2 regions of the Methylobacter sp. sgz302048 genome follow, and region 2 is predicted to be linked to the other one. Evidence: predicted binding sites of a transcription regulator. Region 2 holds the regulator's gene; the other holds the start of a gene.
The links. Region 2 encodes HrcA, which represses chaperone genes, less so after heat shock. Its sites were predicted from a motif close to TNTTAGCACTCNNNNNNNNNGAGTGCTAANA; they were not measured.
Positions count from the first base shown of each region.

Region 1: the regulator HrcA is predicted to act here: its motif matches at 5,077-5,107, upstream of groES (co-chaperone GroES).

Region 1 covers NZ_CP197401.1:423,684-430,978, forward strand. Annotated here, with positions in the region: gene ACTNE6_RS02040 (UbiX family flavin prenyltransferase) at 1-263, shown strand, start outside; gene pqqE (pyrroloquinoline quinone biosynthesis protein PqqE) at 349-1,476, opposite strand; gene pqqD (pyrroloquinoline quinone biosynthesis peptide chaperone PqqD) at 1,454-1,726, opposite strand; gene pqqC (pyrroloquinoline-quinone synthase PqqC) at 1,869-2,600, opposite strand; gene pqqB (pyrroloquinoline quinone biosynthesis protein PqqB) at 2,611-3,522, opposite strand; gene pqqA (pyrroloquinoline quinone precursor peptide PqqA) at 3,637-3,711, opposite strand; gene ACTNE6_RS02070 (hypothetical protein) at 3,983-4,189, shown strand; gene ACTNE6_RS02075 (HesA/MoeB/ThiF family protein) at 4,259-5,005, opposite strand; gene groES (co-chaperone GroES) at 5,148-5,435, shown strand; gene groL (chaperonin GroEL) at 5,490-7,139, shown strand; gene ACTNE6_RS02090 (alpha/beta hydrolase) at 7,210-7,295, opposite strand, start outside.
Region 2 covers NZ_CP197401.1:1,693,335-1,700,629, forward strand. Annotated here, with positions in the region: gene ACTNE6_RS07970 (DUF2238 domain-containing protein) at 1-34, opposite strand, end outside; gene ACTNE6_RS07975 (nucleotidyltransferase domain-containing protein) at 27-371, opposite strand; gene ACTNE6_RS07980 (agmatine deiminase family protein) at 554-1,582, opposite strand; gene recN (DNA repair protein RecN) at 1,619-3,298, opposite strand; gene ACTNE6_RS07990 (NAD(+) kinase) at 3,304-4,185, opposite strand; gene hrcA (heat-inducible transcriptional repressor HrcA) at 4,413-5,468, shown strand; gene grpE (nucleotide exchange factor GrpE) at 5,539-6,159, shown strand; gene dnaK (molecular chaperone DnaK) at 6,228-7,295, shown strand, end outside.

The sequences.
Region 1 (7,295 bases), 1.3 Mb from region 2:
ACCTGATCTCGCGCGGGGCCGATGTGGTATTAAAAGAACGACGGCGGCTTGTGGTCATGCCCAGGGAGACGCCGCTGAATCTGGTGCATATTCGCAATATGGCTGTTGTGACTGAAATGGGCGGCATTATCTTTCCGCCGATGCCGGCTTTTTATAGCAAAACGGACTCGCTGGCGGCGATGGTTGATGAAGCCGTGGGCCGGGTCCTGGATATGTTCGGCGTCAATGTGGAAGGATTGTATGAGCCCTGGCAGGGGCTGTAGCTTTAATGCAGGCTGGCAGTTTGTTTGGGGCCGAATGCCAACAGTAGGCGCTCCAGGCGAATTCGGCCCTACAATGTGCAGTTTTTTATGACAAGATCCGTGAGTTTTTGCTGTTACGGAAAATCAGCGGTTTCTCATCAGCGGATAAGGTGCTGGCTCTGGCCGAATCGATTGCCTGTTGAATGACGGCATGGTCTGGCGATTTGCTGCAGACCGGATCGGCATTGTACATGTCGCCCGATAACAGATAGGCCTGACAGCGACAGCCGCCGAAGTCTTTTTCCTTCTCATCGCAGCTGCGGCAGGGTTCTTTCATCCATTCAAAGCCGCGGAAGAAATTGAACGCTTTCGATTCGTTCCAGATCTGCTCGATGCTGTATTCTTTGACATTAGGGCAATCAAGGCCCGGCAGTTCGCGCGCAGAGTGGCAAGGCAGCGCGACGCCATCCGGGGCGATCGTCAGGAATGTCGTGCCCCAGCCGTTCATGCAGGCTTTGGGGCGATCTTCGTAAAAATCCGGTACCACATAGTAGATTTTCATTTTGCCGGCGACTTTTTCTTTAAAAGCCTGGGCGATTTGTTCGGCCTGCTCGAATTGTTCTTTGGTAGGCAACAGTAAGTCACGGTTGACATGGGCCCAGCCGTAATACTGTGTATTGGCCAGTTCCAGGTAGTCAGCGCCGAGCTCTTCAGCCATCTCCAGTATTTGTGGCATTTGATGGATATTTTCTCGATGGATGACCACGCACAGCACCATTGGATAGCCGTGTTTCTTGACCAGGCGCGCAACTTCTTTTTTATGCTGATAGGACTCCGTGCCGGCCAGATGGTCGCTCAATTCCTGCGTACTGGCTTGAATGCTGACCTGGATATGATCGAGCCCCGCTTCCTTAAGCTGGATGATTTTTTCTTCGGACAATCCGTAGCCGGAAGTGATCAAGTTGGAATAATAGCCCAGTTCCCGCGCATGCCTGACCAGTTCGGTAAGGTCTTTGCGAGTCAGCGGTTCGCCGCCCGAAAAGCCCAGTTGCACCGCGCCCATTTTGCGAGCCTGCGTCAGTACGCGTTTCCAGTCTTCCGTCGCCAGTTCGGACTGATGCTTCGCGTAGTCGATCGGATTGGAGCAGTAAGGGCATTGTAGCGGACAGGCATAAGTGAGTTCCGCCAGCAGCCAGCGGGGCGGCGTAATCTTAGTTTTGTTGAATCCAGCCATTTTTTAAAGCGATTTCCAGAAAAGTAGTGATATCTTTGGTAAGACCCGTCGTGGCGAATTTCTGTTCCAGTTCGGCTACGATTTGGGTGAGATTGCGCGTGCCGTCGCACAATTTCAGTATTTCCGCAGAACTCTGGTTAAGTTCCACCATGCCTTCCGGATAGAGAATAACATCTTTCTGCTGGGCTTCTTCCCATTGCAGACGGTGCAGGGGTGAAAACTTGAAAGGGAGATCGGGATTGATAGTCATTATGATCGTTCGGTAGTGGTGGGTCATGAGAAGGAGAATGGGAAATTATCTCGTCATTACCCTGAAAAGCCGCAGAGGACACAGAATTTTCAACATTAAGTGCTTTTTCTGTGCTTCTGCGGTGAAAATAAGTTAATAGCTCTTATGCTTCAATATTATAGTATGGCGGCATATTATTAATGTAGGCCATATACATCGCATCGGCCATGGTCCAGAGCACATCCAGTTTAAACTTCAGGATTTGGATCATGCGTTCTTGTTGCTCGCGGGTTTTATACCAGTCCAACGTGATTGCCAAACCATGCTCGACATCGCGCCGCGCTTCTGTCAGGCGCTTGCGGAAATAGGTATAACCTTCTTTTTCTACCCAGGGATAATGCTCAGGCCAGTTGTCGAGGCGTTGCTGATGAATTTTGGGCGCAAACAGCTCAGTCAGCGATGAGCTGGCCGCTTCATGCCATTCAGCTCTGCGTGCAAAGTTCACATAGGCATCGACAGCAAAACGCACGCCTGGCAGGACATATTTTTGTGAAGTGATTTCTTCGCGCGACAAGCCGACCGCTATGCCCAGTTGTATCCAAGCCTCGATGCCGCCTGGATCGCCAGGGTGGCCGTCATGGTCCAGAATGCGCTGAACCCAGAGTGCGCGTGTCTCGCGGTCCGGGCAGTTTGCTAAAATATTGGCGTCTTTAATAGGAATGCAGACCTGGTAATAATAACGGTTGGCAACCCAGCCTTGCAGTTGTTCTTTAGTGAGTTTGCCTTCATTCATCAGGGTGTGATAAGGGTGATGAATGTGGTAATACCTTTCCATGCCCCGCAGTTGGGCTTCAAACTCTTCTTTGGTCCACGCTTGGTTGTCAGAGCAGCTCATAATGTACCTTCTATAAATCAATTTCTAATCCGTCGTAAGCGACCTCAATGCCGGCCGCATCGAGCATTTTGCGAGGCTCGGAATCTTCGTCCAGTATCGGATTCGTGTTGTTGATATGGATCAATATTTTGCGGGCTTTTTTGACGCCGCTTAACACTTCTATCATGCCGCCCGGGCCGGATTGAGGCAAGTGGCCGATTTCACGCGCTTTTTTAAGGCTGATATTTTGCGTGCACATTTCGTCCTCTGTCCAGAATGTGCCGTCCACCATCAGGCAGTCTGCAGCTTGCATGGCGGCCATGACATGCGGTTCGATTTCGCCCAAGCCTGGAGAATAAAATAATTTTTTGCCAGTGGAGATCTGCTCGACAATAACGCCAATATTGTCACCTTCGTGCGGGTCATGCCGATGCGGCGAGTAAGGGGGCGCTTTGCTTTTTAAAGCCTGGGTGTAAAAGCGTAAGTCATCAATGCCCGGAATGGTGAAGCTGCTGCCATCAACAGGGACAGGGTGATGATTGACGGTGCAGTAATCAGCCAGCATGTTGAACAAAGGAAAGCCCGTGGTCAGGTCCTGTTTGACCATATCGGTACAATAGACTTCTAGCGGCTTGCCTTCTCTAAGCATGAGCAGGCCAGTGGTGTGATCAATCTGGCTGTCGATCAGCATAATGGCTTTGATGCCGGTATCGCGGATGCCTTCTTTAGGCTGGATGGCAGGGAAGGCTTCCAATTGCGCGCGAATATCGGGCGAGGTATTGAACAGTAGCCAGTTTCTGCTATCGGTGCTTACGGCAATGGATGATTGGGTGCGGGCTTTGCCGTTCATTTGATTGTGGCGCAAGCGGTGGCAATTATGGCAATTGCAGTTCCATTGAGGAAAACCGCCACCAGCGCCTGAACCTAAAACTCTGATTTTCATAGTTTGGACGGTATTTGAAAAAAGCTGTGAAGAAATGAATGATACGGGAATAAAGACAAGCAGGCAAAAAAAAGGGGCTCATGCGGAGCCCCTTTTTACTCTGAACCGAATGGATTAACGGTTATAGATATACATTGTTACTTCGAAACCGAAACGCAGGTCTGTGTAACTTGGTGTTTCCCATTTCATCGTATTAACCTCCAGAAGTTTTTTATGTTATAGGCTAGCTTGATCAAGTAAGCTGGCCCGAAGTATACGATGAACCGTTTTTTTACGCAACTTTTGGCGGGAGGCGTTTGTCTCCTACGGAATTCAATCATTGATTGAAACCGATAAAAAACAATTAAATTCGTCAGATTTTTAATTGATTTGTTCGGGGTGTTTTTTTTCTTGTAAGAGAGTATTATCCAATTTCACCTAAAAATAATAATAGATATTGATAAAATCATGAGGAGGTGTTATGAGTGGAGTCATTGTGCTGTTTTTGGGCATGTTCATTCTTGCGGCGTTTTCGTTTGCGCCATTGGGTTATTTCATTTACAAGTTTTCGCAGAAAAACGCCAAGCCTTTCGGTGAAACCGAGCCGCATGGCGACAGCCCGTCTGTGATAAATGATCTAGCGGAGAAAGCAATTAGTTTAGCGAAGGGGTTGTTTAGCAAAAAGTAATATTTCATTTTGGACTTTCCGGATGCTCCTGGAGGTCCGGAAAGTTCTTCTCCAGCCATAAATATAAATTCAAACAGCACTGCAGGTCGGGCAGCTAGGGTTTTTTCGCAATTTCATGGTGTTGAATTCCATTGTATAGCCGTCGACCAACAGTAACCGGCCGGTCAGCGTTTCCCCGATATTCATAATCAGCTTCATGGCTTCCAGTGCTTGAATGCTGCCGATAATGCCCGTAATAGGCGCTATCACGCCATTGGTTGAGCAGGTCTGTTGCTCCTCGCCATCGTTACGATACAGACAGTTGTAGCAAGGACTGTCATTCTTGCCCGGCGTAAATACGGCTACTTGGCCTTCAAAGCGTATGGCTGCACCTGATACCAGCGGGGTTTTGTGTTTGACGCAGGCGTTGTTAATGGCAAAACGCGTTGAGAAATTATCAGAGCAATCCAGTACTACATCGGCCGATGCCACAGCCGTTTCAAGCTGCTCGCCTTCCAGCCGCTCTTTAATAGCCTGCACGTTTATTTCCGGATTTAGATTTTTAAGTGTCCGCTGGGTTGAAATTACTTTATCAATCCCTATATCGTTGGTGTGATGAGCAATTTGCCTTTGTAAGTTGGACAAGTCTACTTCGTCATCATCATAAATCGTAATGCTACCGACACCGGCAGCGGCAAGATAGATTGATGCGGGAGATCCAAGTCCTCCGGCGCCAATAATCAGTATCCTGGCTTCCAGGAGTTTTTGCTGCCCCTCAATATCAATTTGAGGCAGCATGATTTGACGGCTATAGCGTAATAGTTGGTTGTCATTCATTAGTCGTGTGGTTTCCGTATAAGGATAAGAGATGATGCCAAAGAACTTGACAGTCTGCAAAAGCTGATTATTATTAGCACTCATTGCCAGAGAGTGCTAACAACTGGATTAACCTTTTATATTTAACTGTTAGGAGACATTAATGAAAATACGTCCGTTACACGATAGAGTGATTGTTAAACGTGTTGAAGAGGAAACAACCACCGCAGGTGGTATTGTTCTGCCTGGCTCTGCGGCAGAAAAACCAAGCCAAGGCGTGGTTTTGGCCGTAGGTAACGGTAAAGTGCTGGATAACGGCGATGTTCGTCCATTGGATGTTAAAGTCGGCGATAAAGTACTGTTTGGCAAATATGCCGGCAACGAAGTTAAAGTTGACGGTGAAGAACTTATCGTTATGCGTGAAGAAGACATCATGGGCGTTTTAGGTTAAGCCTGAGTCTTATTAATCACAATCATTTTTAACATAACAAATTAAGGAATAAAAATGGCAGCAAAAGACGTATTATTTGGCGATGACGCGCGTAGCCGCATGGTGCGAGGCGTTAACATTTTAGCAAACGCAGTAAAAGTAACATTGGGCCCTAAAGGCCGCAATGCGGTATTGGACAAAAGCTTCGGCGCACCGACCATTACTAAAGACGGTGTATCGGTTGCAAAAGAAATCGAATTGAAAGACAAATTCGAAAACATGGGCGCGCAAATGGTTAAGGAAGTAGCTTCAAAAACTTCCGATGTAGCCGGCGACGGTACAACCACTGCGACTGTATTGGCCCAAGCTATCGTTAATGAAGGTCTGAAAGCTGTTGCCGCCGGCATGAATCCAATGGATCTGAAACGCGGTATTGATTTGGCTGTATCTAAAGCCGTTGAGTCTATTGTAGCTTCAGCTGCGCCTTGCACAGATAACAAAGCCATTGCGCAAGTGGGCACTATCTCTGCAAACTCTGACGAGTCCGTTGGCCAAATCATTGCCGAAGCGATGGAAAAAGTCGGCAAAGAAGGCGTAATCACTGTTGAAGAAGGTTCAGGTCTGGACAACCAGCTGGATGTCGTAGAAGGCATGCAGTTCGACCGCGGTTACCTGTCTCCTTACTTCATCAACAACCAGGACAGCATGAGCGCTGAATTGGACAATCCGTTCATCCTGCTGTACGACAAAAAAATCTCCAACATCCGCGACATGTTACCGGTACTGGAAGGCGTTGCGAAATCCGGCCGTCCATTATTGATCATCGCTGAAGATGTGGAAGGCGAAGCGTTGGCGACTCTGGTGGTCAACACGATTCGTGGCATCGTTAAAGTTGCTGCGGTTAAAGCGCCAGGCTTCGGTGATCGTCGTAAAGCCATGCTGGAAGATATCGCTGTTCTGACAGGTGGTACTGTGATTTCTGAAGAAGTCGGTCTGTCTCTGGAAAAAGCGGAACTCGACTTGTTAGGCACTGCTAAAAAAGTACAAGTCGGCAAAGAAAACACCACGGTTATTGATGGCGCGGGTTCTGAAGAAAGCATCAAAGGCCGAATTGCGCAAATCCGCAAACAAGCTGAAGAAGCCACTTCCGATTATGATAGAGAAAAATTGCAAGAGCGTCTGGCTAAATTAGCCGGCGGCGTTGCTGTTATCAAAGTCGGTGCGGCGACCGAAGTTGAGATGAAAGAGAAAAAAGCACGCGTTGAAGACGCGCTGCACTCTACCCGTGCAGCGGTTGAAGAAGGCGTCGTTGCAGGCGGCGGTACCGCTCTGGTTCGCGCATTGAAAGCTCTGGAAGGTCTGAAAGGCGTCAACCACGATCAGGACGTTGGCATTAACATTCTGCGTCGTGCAATGGAAGAGCCATTACGTCAAATCGTTGCCAACGCCGGTGATGAATCGTCTGTGGTGCTGAACGAGGTCGCTAAAGGCACAGGTAACTACGGTTATAACGCAGCAACTGCCCAGTACGGCGATATGATCGAAATGGGTATTCTGGACCCGGCTAAAGTAACCCGTTTTGCGCTGCAAAACGCTGCTTCTATTGCAAGTTTGATTATTACTACGGAAGTCATGGTTGCTGACGCACCGGTTGAAGAAAAAGGCCATGGCATGCCGGATATGGGCGGCATGGGTGGTATGGGCGGCATGGGCGGCATGATGTAATCATGCTGTCTTAAAGCCTGTCGCTTTAAGCAAGCCCCGGCTGTTTTTAATAGCCGGGGCTTTTTTATAACTAGAGTTTTCGCGAAAGATCGGTTTCAGGTTCTGCGATCGGGTTAGGAAGTCCTTTCTGAGCTAAATGATGTTGCTGTAGAAAAT
Region 2 (7,295 bases):
CCGAAAAGAATATTGCCATCCAGGTTTTAGTCATGGCTGGAGTTTTGTCTATCTAAATGCGGTGCATTTGCAGATTCATAAAAAATGACGCCTATATGATTAATATGATCAATAAGATGGGCATTATTTATTCGACTGAAGAGTGAAATATCAAAACAATAAGGTAAAAACAGGTCTTCGAGCTCAAAATTTACCCTGTCAATAACGCTTGAATTTAATTTATGCCCTTTTAACGCAAGATCGATATCCGAGCTGTCTTTATAATTGCCTTTCGCCCGAGAGCCGTAGAGTATGACCTGTTCTATTTCAGGATGGCCGGCAAAAACGGCATTTATCTGTGCTATGGTTTGTTTTTTGAGACCGTACTTCATGTTTTATGATTGTGCCTTAAATAAACTCGCTCATATAAAGTATTTATGGCTTTGAATGAGCTCTTGTACTTCAAGTTCATTTAAATCGTTTTATTATGTAACGGGCTTCATCAATAATATAAGCATCCGAATATATATCGGACGCTTATACTTAATTACCGCTGAGAATTACGGTTTGAGCATTAGCCGATAACGGCAAACGCTTTTTCAGGAAACTGCATGGTCATGCAATGCAAGCTGCCGTATTGATGCACCAGCGGCCGGCATGGCGTGGCGATAATCTTGTGATGCGGAAAACAGCCGGCCAGCCGTTCCAGGGCAACTGCATCCATCGGGTCGTCATAGACAGGCGCCATGACGGCCTGATTGATGATCAGGAAATTGGCGTAATTGGCCGGCAGGCGCTGGCCTTCTTCGTCAAAGATCGGTTTAGGCATCGGTAGCGGCACCAGATTATAGGCTTCATTTGCTTGCGTGCGGAAAGCCTGCAGCTGAGATTCCATGTTTTTCAAACTTGCGTAATGCTTGTCTTCAGGATCATTGCTGCTGGTATAGGCGATAGTCGTGGCTGAGCAGAAACGGGCCAGTGTATCAATATGGGCGTCAGTATCGTCGCCGGACAGATTTTCCTGGTCCACCCATAATATTCTTTCGGCGCCGAAGTACTGTAACAGTCGCTGTTCAATGTCCTGTTGCGACAGTTCTTTGTTTCTGTTCGGGTTCAGCAGGCATTGGCGCGTGGTCATGATTGTGTCAATGCCATCACTTTCAACACTGCCGCCTTCGAGGATGAAGTCTATGTCGGCATAAGCCGCATTCTTGAACGGACTGTAGTTTAATAAGGCATGGTTCAGCGCGTTATCGCGCTGATGCGGGTATTTGCCGCCCCAGCCGTTGAATCTGAAATTGAGCAGTTTCATACGGCCGTCTTCTTCTGCGGTCAGGAAAACGGTATCCCTGACCCAAATGTCATTTACTTCGGCGTGAAGGAAGATGATATTGCCGTTGTTTTTGATTAAAGACTGAATATGCTGCTGATGGGCGTCATCCTTGCAGACGATAAATAAGCGCTGATGCTGGCTTATCGTTTCGGCAATAAAACCGTAGCTTTGTTCGACAGCATCGAGACGATTGCTGAAGTCGCCGGTTGCATGCGGCCAGGCGATTAATACGGCGGATTGTTTTTCCCATTCGGCTGGAAAGCGGATCATTGATTTTGATACCCTGTGGTTGTGTGCGCCGGCTGATTAATGGCTGGCAGCGGATTGAAATAACATTTCTTTAGCGTGGGCCAGCGTGTTGGCGGTGATGTTGACGCCGCCCAGCATTCTGGCAATTTCCTGAACGCGTTCCTCGTCGTTCAGGACTCTGACATTGGACGATGTGATATCGGCCTTATTATTTTTCTCAACATAGAGATGAGTGTGCGCTTGCGATGCGACCTGCGGCAAATGCGTCACGCACATGACCTGGCGGTTCTGGCTCAGGCTGCGCAGTTTTTGCCCGACAATCTCGGCAATGCCGCCGCCGATGCCCGTATCGACTTCATCGAAAATCATGGTCGGCGTGGTTTTGTCGCTGCTGGTCGTGACTTGAATGGCCAGACTGATGCGCGATAATTCGCCGCCCGAGGCGACTTTGGCCAGCGGCTTGGCCGGCAGGCCCGGGTTGGCGCTGACCAGGAACTCAATTTTATCCTTGCCGTTCAGCTTGGGCGCCTCCAGATCCAGCGCTGTGACGTCGACCAGAAACTCGCCCTGCGGCATGCCCAGCTCCTTGATCATGGCTGAAATCTGCCGCGCCAGATTTTTACTGGCCTGTTTGCGCCGCTCCGACAATTGTGCGGCCAGTTGATCGTATTGCTCGAGCAATTTTGCCGTGTTGATCTTTAAGGCTTCGATACGCTCGCTGCTGTGGGTTAGCCCGTCCAGTTCCTGCTCGAGCTTTTCCGCCAGTTCCGGCAGTTCGTCCGGCTTGACATGATGCTTGCGGCTCAAGTTCTGAATGATGGCGATCTGGTTTTCCAGTATGTCCATGCGTTGCGGGTCGGCTTCCTGGGATTCGAGGAACCGGCGTAGCTGCTGGGCCGCTTCTTCGGTCTGAATCTGCGCTTCCGATAACAGTGAACAGATCTCGTTCAGTTCCGGCGCAAAGCGGGCAATGTGCGTGATTTCATTCAGGCTATGGCCCAGCATCTGGCTGACTGATTGCTCGTCGTTTTCGTAGAGAATATCAACCTGGCTTTGGCCGACCGCTAAAATCTGGCCCAGATTGGCCAGTTTGCTGTGTTCTTCCGACAAGGCCGCGTAATTGAAGTTTTGCAGATCAAGCTGCTGCAGTTCTTCAATCTGGTAGCGCAATAATTCTTCGCGCTCGGTTTTGTCCTTGCCGGCTTTGATCAGCGCTTCCAGTTCCTTATGGGCTTGCTGCCATTGCCGGTAACAAACGTTGACTTGATCAAGAAGCGGCTGGTCTTTGGCGTAGGCGTCCAACAGGCGGCGTTGTTCGTCGCTGTTGAGCAAGGTCAAATGCGCATGCTGGCCGTGAATTTCTACCAGTTTCTCGCTGAGCGCCTGCAGGGTCTGCAATGTGACCGGCCGGTTGTTGATATAGGCTTTGGATCGCCCGTCCTGGTTGACTATGCGCCGGATAAGGCAATGGTGGTCGTCATCGAGATCGTTTTCTTTCAGCCAGCGCTGGGCCTCCGGCGCATCGGCCAGATCAAATTCCAGGTTGATTTCGGCGCGTTTGGCTTCGGGGCGCACATAGCCTGAGTCGGCCCGGTCACCCAGGGCAAGCCCCAATGCGGTCAACAGTATGGATTTGCCGGCTCCTGTCTCGCCGGTAAGCACGGACATGCCTTTTTCAAGGTCCAGGTCCAGCGATTTGACAACGGCGAGGTCGATGATGTTAAGGTTCAATAGCATAAGGATTAAATATGATAACCACTGCTCCAGTTTAATTTGCCCCGCAGTATCTGAAAGAAGTCATGGTCTTCGGGGTGCAGAATTCTAATCGGTTTCGGATCTTTTTTGATCAAAATTTTATCGCTGATCAGCACGGCCGGAATTTCAATTTGATCGCAGGTGACCAGGGCATTGATTTGCTTGGTCTGGCAGAAGCTGATTTCAATTTCAGCGGAATCATCGATGACGATCGGGCGATTGGTCAGGGTATGGGGGTTGAGCGGCACCAATACCAGCGCATTTAACGACGGATGCAGAATCGGGCCCCCTGCGGACAGGGAGTAGGCGGTCGAACCGGTGGGCGTGGAAACAATCAAGCCGTCGGAGCGTTGAGAATTGAGAAAGACGCCGTCAATCTTGGTAACGATTTCAATCATGCTGGGCGTCACCCAGCGATGAATCACCACTTCATTGACGGCTGTTTCTTCGTGAATGACCTGTTCGTCACGGACGATTTTGGTCCGCAATAAGCAGCGTTTTTCTTCAATATAGTGGCCCTGGAGCATGCGGTGCAATCTCTCCGGCAGTTCGTTGGGCGATATGTCGACCAGAAAACCGAGACGCCCCAGATTGATGCCAATCAAAGGAATATCATATTCGGCAATGGCCCGTGCGGCGGTCAAAAAAGTACCATCGCCGCCAACCGCGATAACCAGATCGCAATATTGGCCTAGTTTGTCCATAGGGCGGGATTCGGGCTGGTTACGAATAAACCGGGCGCTGTCCTTGGCAATCAGGACAGTGAATTGCCGGCTTTTTAAAAAATCATAAAGAATTGACAGGGGCTCAGCAATGCTGGGGTCACTGGGTTTGCCTATGAGGCCAATGGTTTTGAAAGGGCTCTGCATTGCCGGATACAAGTCAAAATGAATTGAATTATACAAAAACCTCAGTAAACCAACCAGTTTTGCTGGCAGAAGATGTTTGGGGTTCTCATGAGGGATGGCGAAAGACCTTCTTTTAATAGACAGTTTTAAGAAAAAGGGTTTTATTGACAACAAACCGTTGAGCTGATATTTTGCGGCGCTGGCACTCGCTTGGGTGGAGTGCTAATTATGATCTTTTAGAGGTTGATGTGAGTACTGGTCAAGTTTTAAACGAAAGGTCGCTGCAATTGCTGAAAACGCTGGTTGAGCGTTATATCAGTGACGGTCAGCCGGTGGGCTCAAGGGTTTTATCAAAAGACTCGGGCTTAAACTTGAGTCCGGCAACCATCCGCAACGTTATGGCCGATCTTGAAGAGTTGGGGCTGGTGCATTCGCCGCATACCTCGGCTGGACGCGTCCCCACAGTCAGCGGTTATCGCTTGTTCGTAGACAGCCTGTTGACAGTCAAGCCCTTGAAATCGGAAGAATTGGCTCGATTGCAGCAGGGTTTATCAGTCACTGATAATAATGGTGATGTTATCGGCGTCGCCTCTCGTCTGCTGTCGGAATTGACCCGTATGGCCGGGGTCGTGACTTTGCCTAGGCGGGAAATGCTCTGCCTTCGGCATATTGAATTTTTGCCTTTATCCAATACGCGTGTATTGGTGATTTTTGTTACCAATGAGCAGGAAGTCCATAACAAAATCATTCATACCGCGAAGGCGTTTAGCGCTGCTGAATTGCAGCAGGCGGCCAATTATCTGAATTCAATTTATTGCGGCCGCAGTCTGGTTTCAGTGCGGCAAGCGGTTTTTGAAGAATTGAAGGAAGATCAGGCGCGCATGAATCAGGGTATGCTTGATGCGATCAAAATGGCGCAGCTGACTTTCGAGCAGGACAGTGAAAAAGAAGATTACGTGCTGACCGGCGAAACCAATTTAATGGGTTTCTCAGAGTTGGCGGATATGGACCGGCTGAAAAAATTATTTGAAGCATTCAGTCAAAAACAGGATGTGATTCATTTGCTGGATCAATGTATGAATGCAGAAGGCGTGCAGATTTTTATCGGCGAAGAATCCGGCTATCAGGCATTCGATCACTGCAGCCTGGTTACATCATCTTATTCGATTAGTGATGAGGTGGTGGGTGTGCTGGGCGTCATCGGGCCGACACGCATGGCTTATGAGAAAGTTATCCCCTATGTCGATATTACGGCAAAATTATTAGGCGCCGCCTTGAATCCAAAATCATCGTCCCCATCATAACTGGCATCTGTTTTTCTTTCGTGCGATTAGGCGCGATAACCCATTTTTATATTTTGAGGAGCTATAGCGAATGAGTAATGATCAGGAAGTGCCTGAATCTCAGGTTGAAACCGAGGCTAAAAACGAAGAGCCAGTTGGTGAAGTTGTCAGCGAAGAGCAGTTGTTGCAAGAGCCAACTCTTGAAGAACTGAAGCAGCAATTGACGCAGGCCGAGCAGAAAGCCCAGGAAAACTGGGATAAGGCAGTTCGTGCCCAAGCGGAGATGGAAAACCTGAAGAGAAGGACGCAGAAAGATCTGGAGAGCGCGCATAAATTTGCGTTGGAAGGGTTTGCCAAAGAGTTGCTGCCGGTATTGGACAGTCTGACATTAGGATTACAGGCAGCGACTGGCGATAGCCCTGAAGTGGAGAAGTTTCGCGTTGGCAGCGAATTGACGATCAAACAATTCGAATCGGTATTCGCTAAATTTAACATTGAAACGATTGATCCGGTCGGCCAGCCTTTTAATCCCGAGCACCATCAAGCTATGGCCATGCAGGTCGTAGAGGGCGTCGAGCCTAATACCGTGGTCAATGTTTTTCAAAAAGGCTATTTACTGAACGGACGTTTGTTGCGCCCTGCCATGGTCGTGGTTGCCAAAGCCTCCGAAAAACCGGCAGAAGATACACCAAGCAATAATAAACAGGCTTGAAGAAGATAAAACAATCCCCATATTAAGAACAACTTTTAACATTTACATATTCAAGTCTGGAGACTTCAATGGCTAAAATAATTGGAATTGACTTAGGAACTACAAACTCTTGCGTTGCGGTTTTAGAAAACGGCGTAGCGAGAGTGATCGAGAACAGCGAAGGCGCTCGCACGACACCGTCAATTATCGCTTTTACCAGTGATGACGAAGTATTGGTGGGTCAATCGGCTAAACGTCAGGCCGTAACCAATCCTAAAAATACGCTGTTTGCCATCAAGCGTCTGATCGGTCGCCGTTTCAAAGATGATGTCGTGCAAAAAGACATCAAAATGGTGCCTTATAAAATTGTCGAAGCTGAAAACGGCGATGCCTGGGTTGAGGTGCACGGCAAGAAAATGGCGGCGCCTGAAGTTTCAGCACGTGTTTTGATGAAACTGAAAAAAGACGCCGAGGCTTATCTGGGCGAAGAAGTCACCGAAGCCGTTATCACGGTGCCTGCTTACTTTAACGATTCACAACGTCAGGCGACTAAAGATGCCGGCCGTATTGCCGGGCTGGATGTAAAGCGTATCATCAACGAGCCGACTGCCTCGGCACTGGCTTTCGGTATGGACAAGCCTAAAGGCGATACCAAAATTGCCGTATATGACCTCGGTGGCGGTACATTCGATATTTCCATCATCGAAATTGCCGAGATAGAAGGCGAGCATCAGTTTGAGGTATTGTCGACTAACGGTGACACTTTCCTCGGCGGCGAAGATTTCGACTTGAGAGTCATTGAATATCTGGCGTCAGAATTCAAGAAAGAAAGCGGCGTTGACCTGCATAATGATCCTTTGGCGCTACAACGTTTGAAAGAAGCGGCGGAAAAAGCCAAGATCGAGCTGTCTTCAGCCCAGCAAACCGATGTTAACCTGCCTTACATCACTGCTGATGCAACAGGTCCTAAACATTTAAACGTTAAACTGACCCGCGCAAAACTGGAATCGCTGGTTGAAGAGTTGATCAATCGCACGAAAGGTCCTTGCGAAATAGCGCTTAAAGACGCCGGCTTGTCTGCATCCGAAATTGATGACGTGATCCTGGTGGGCGGTCAAACCCGTATGCCGAAAGTACAGGAAATGGTAAAAAACATT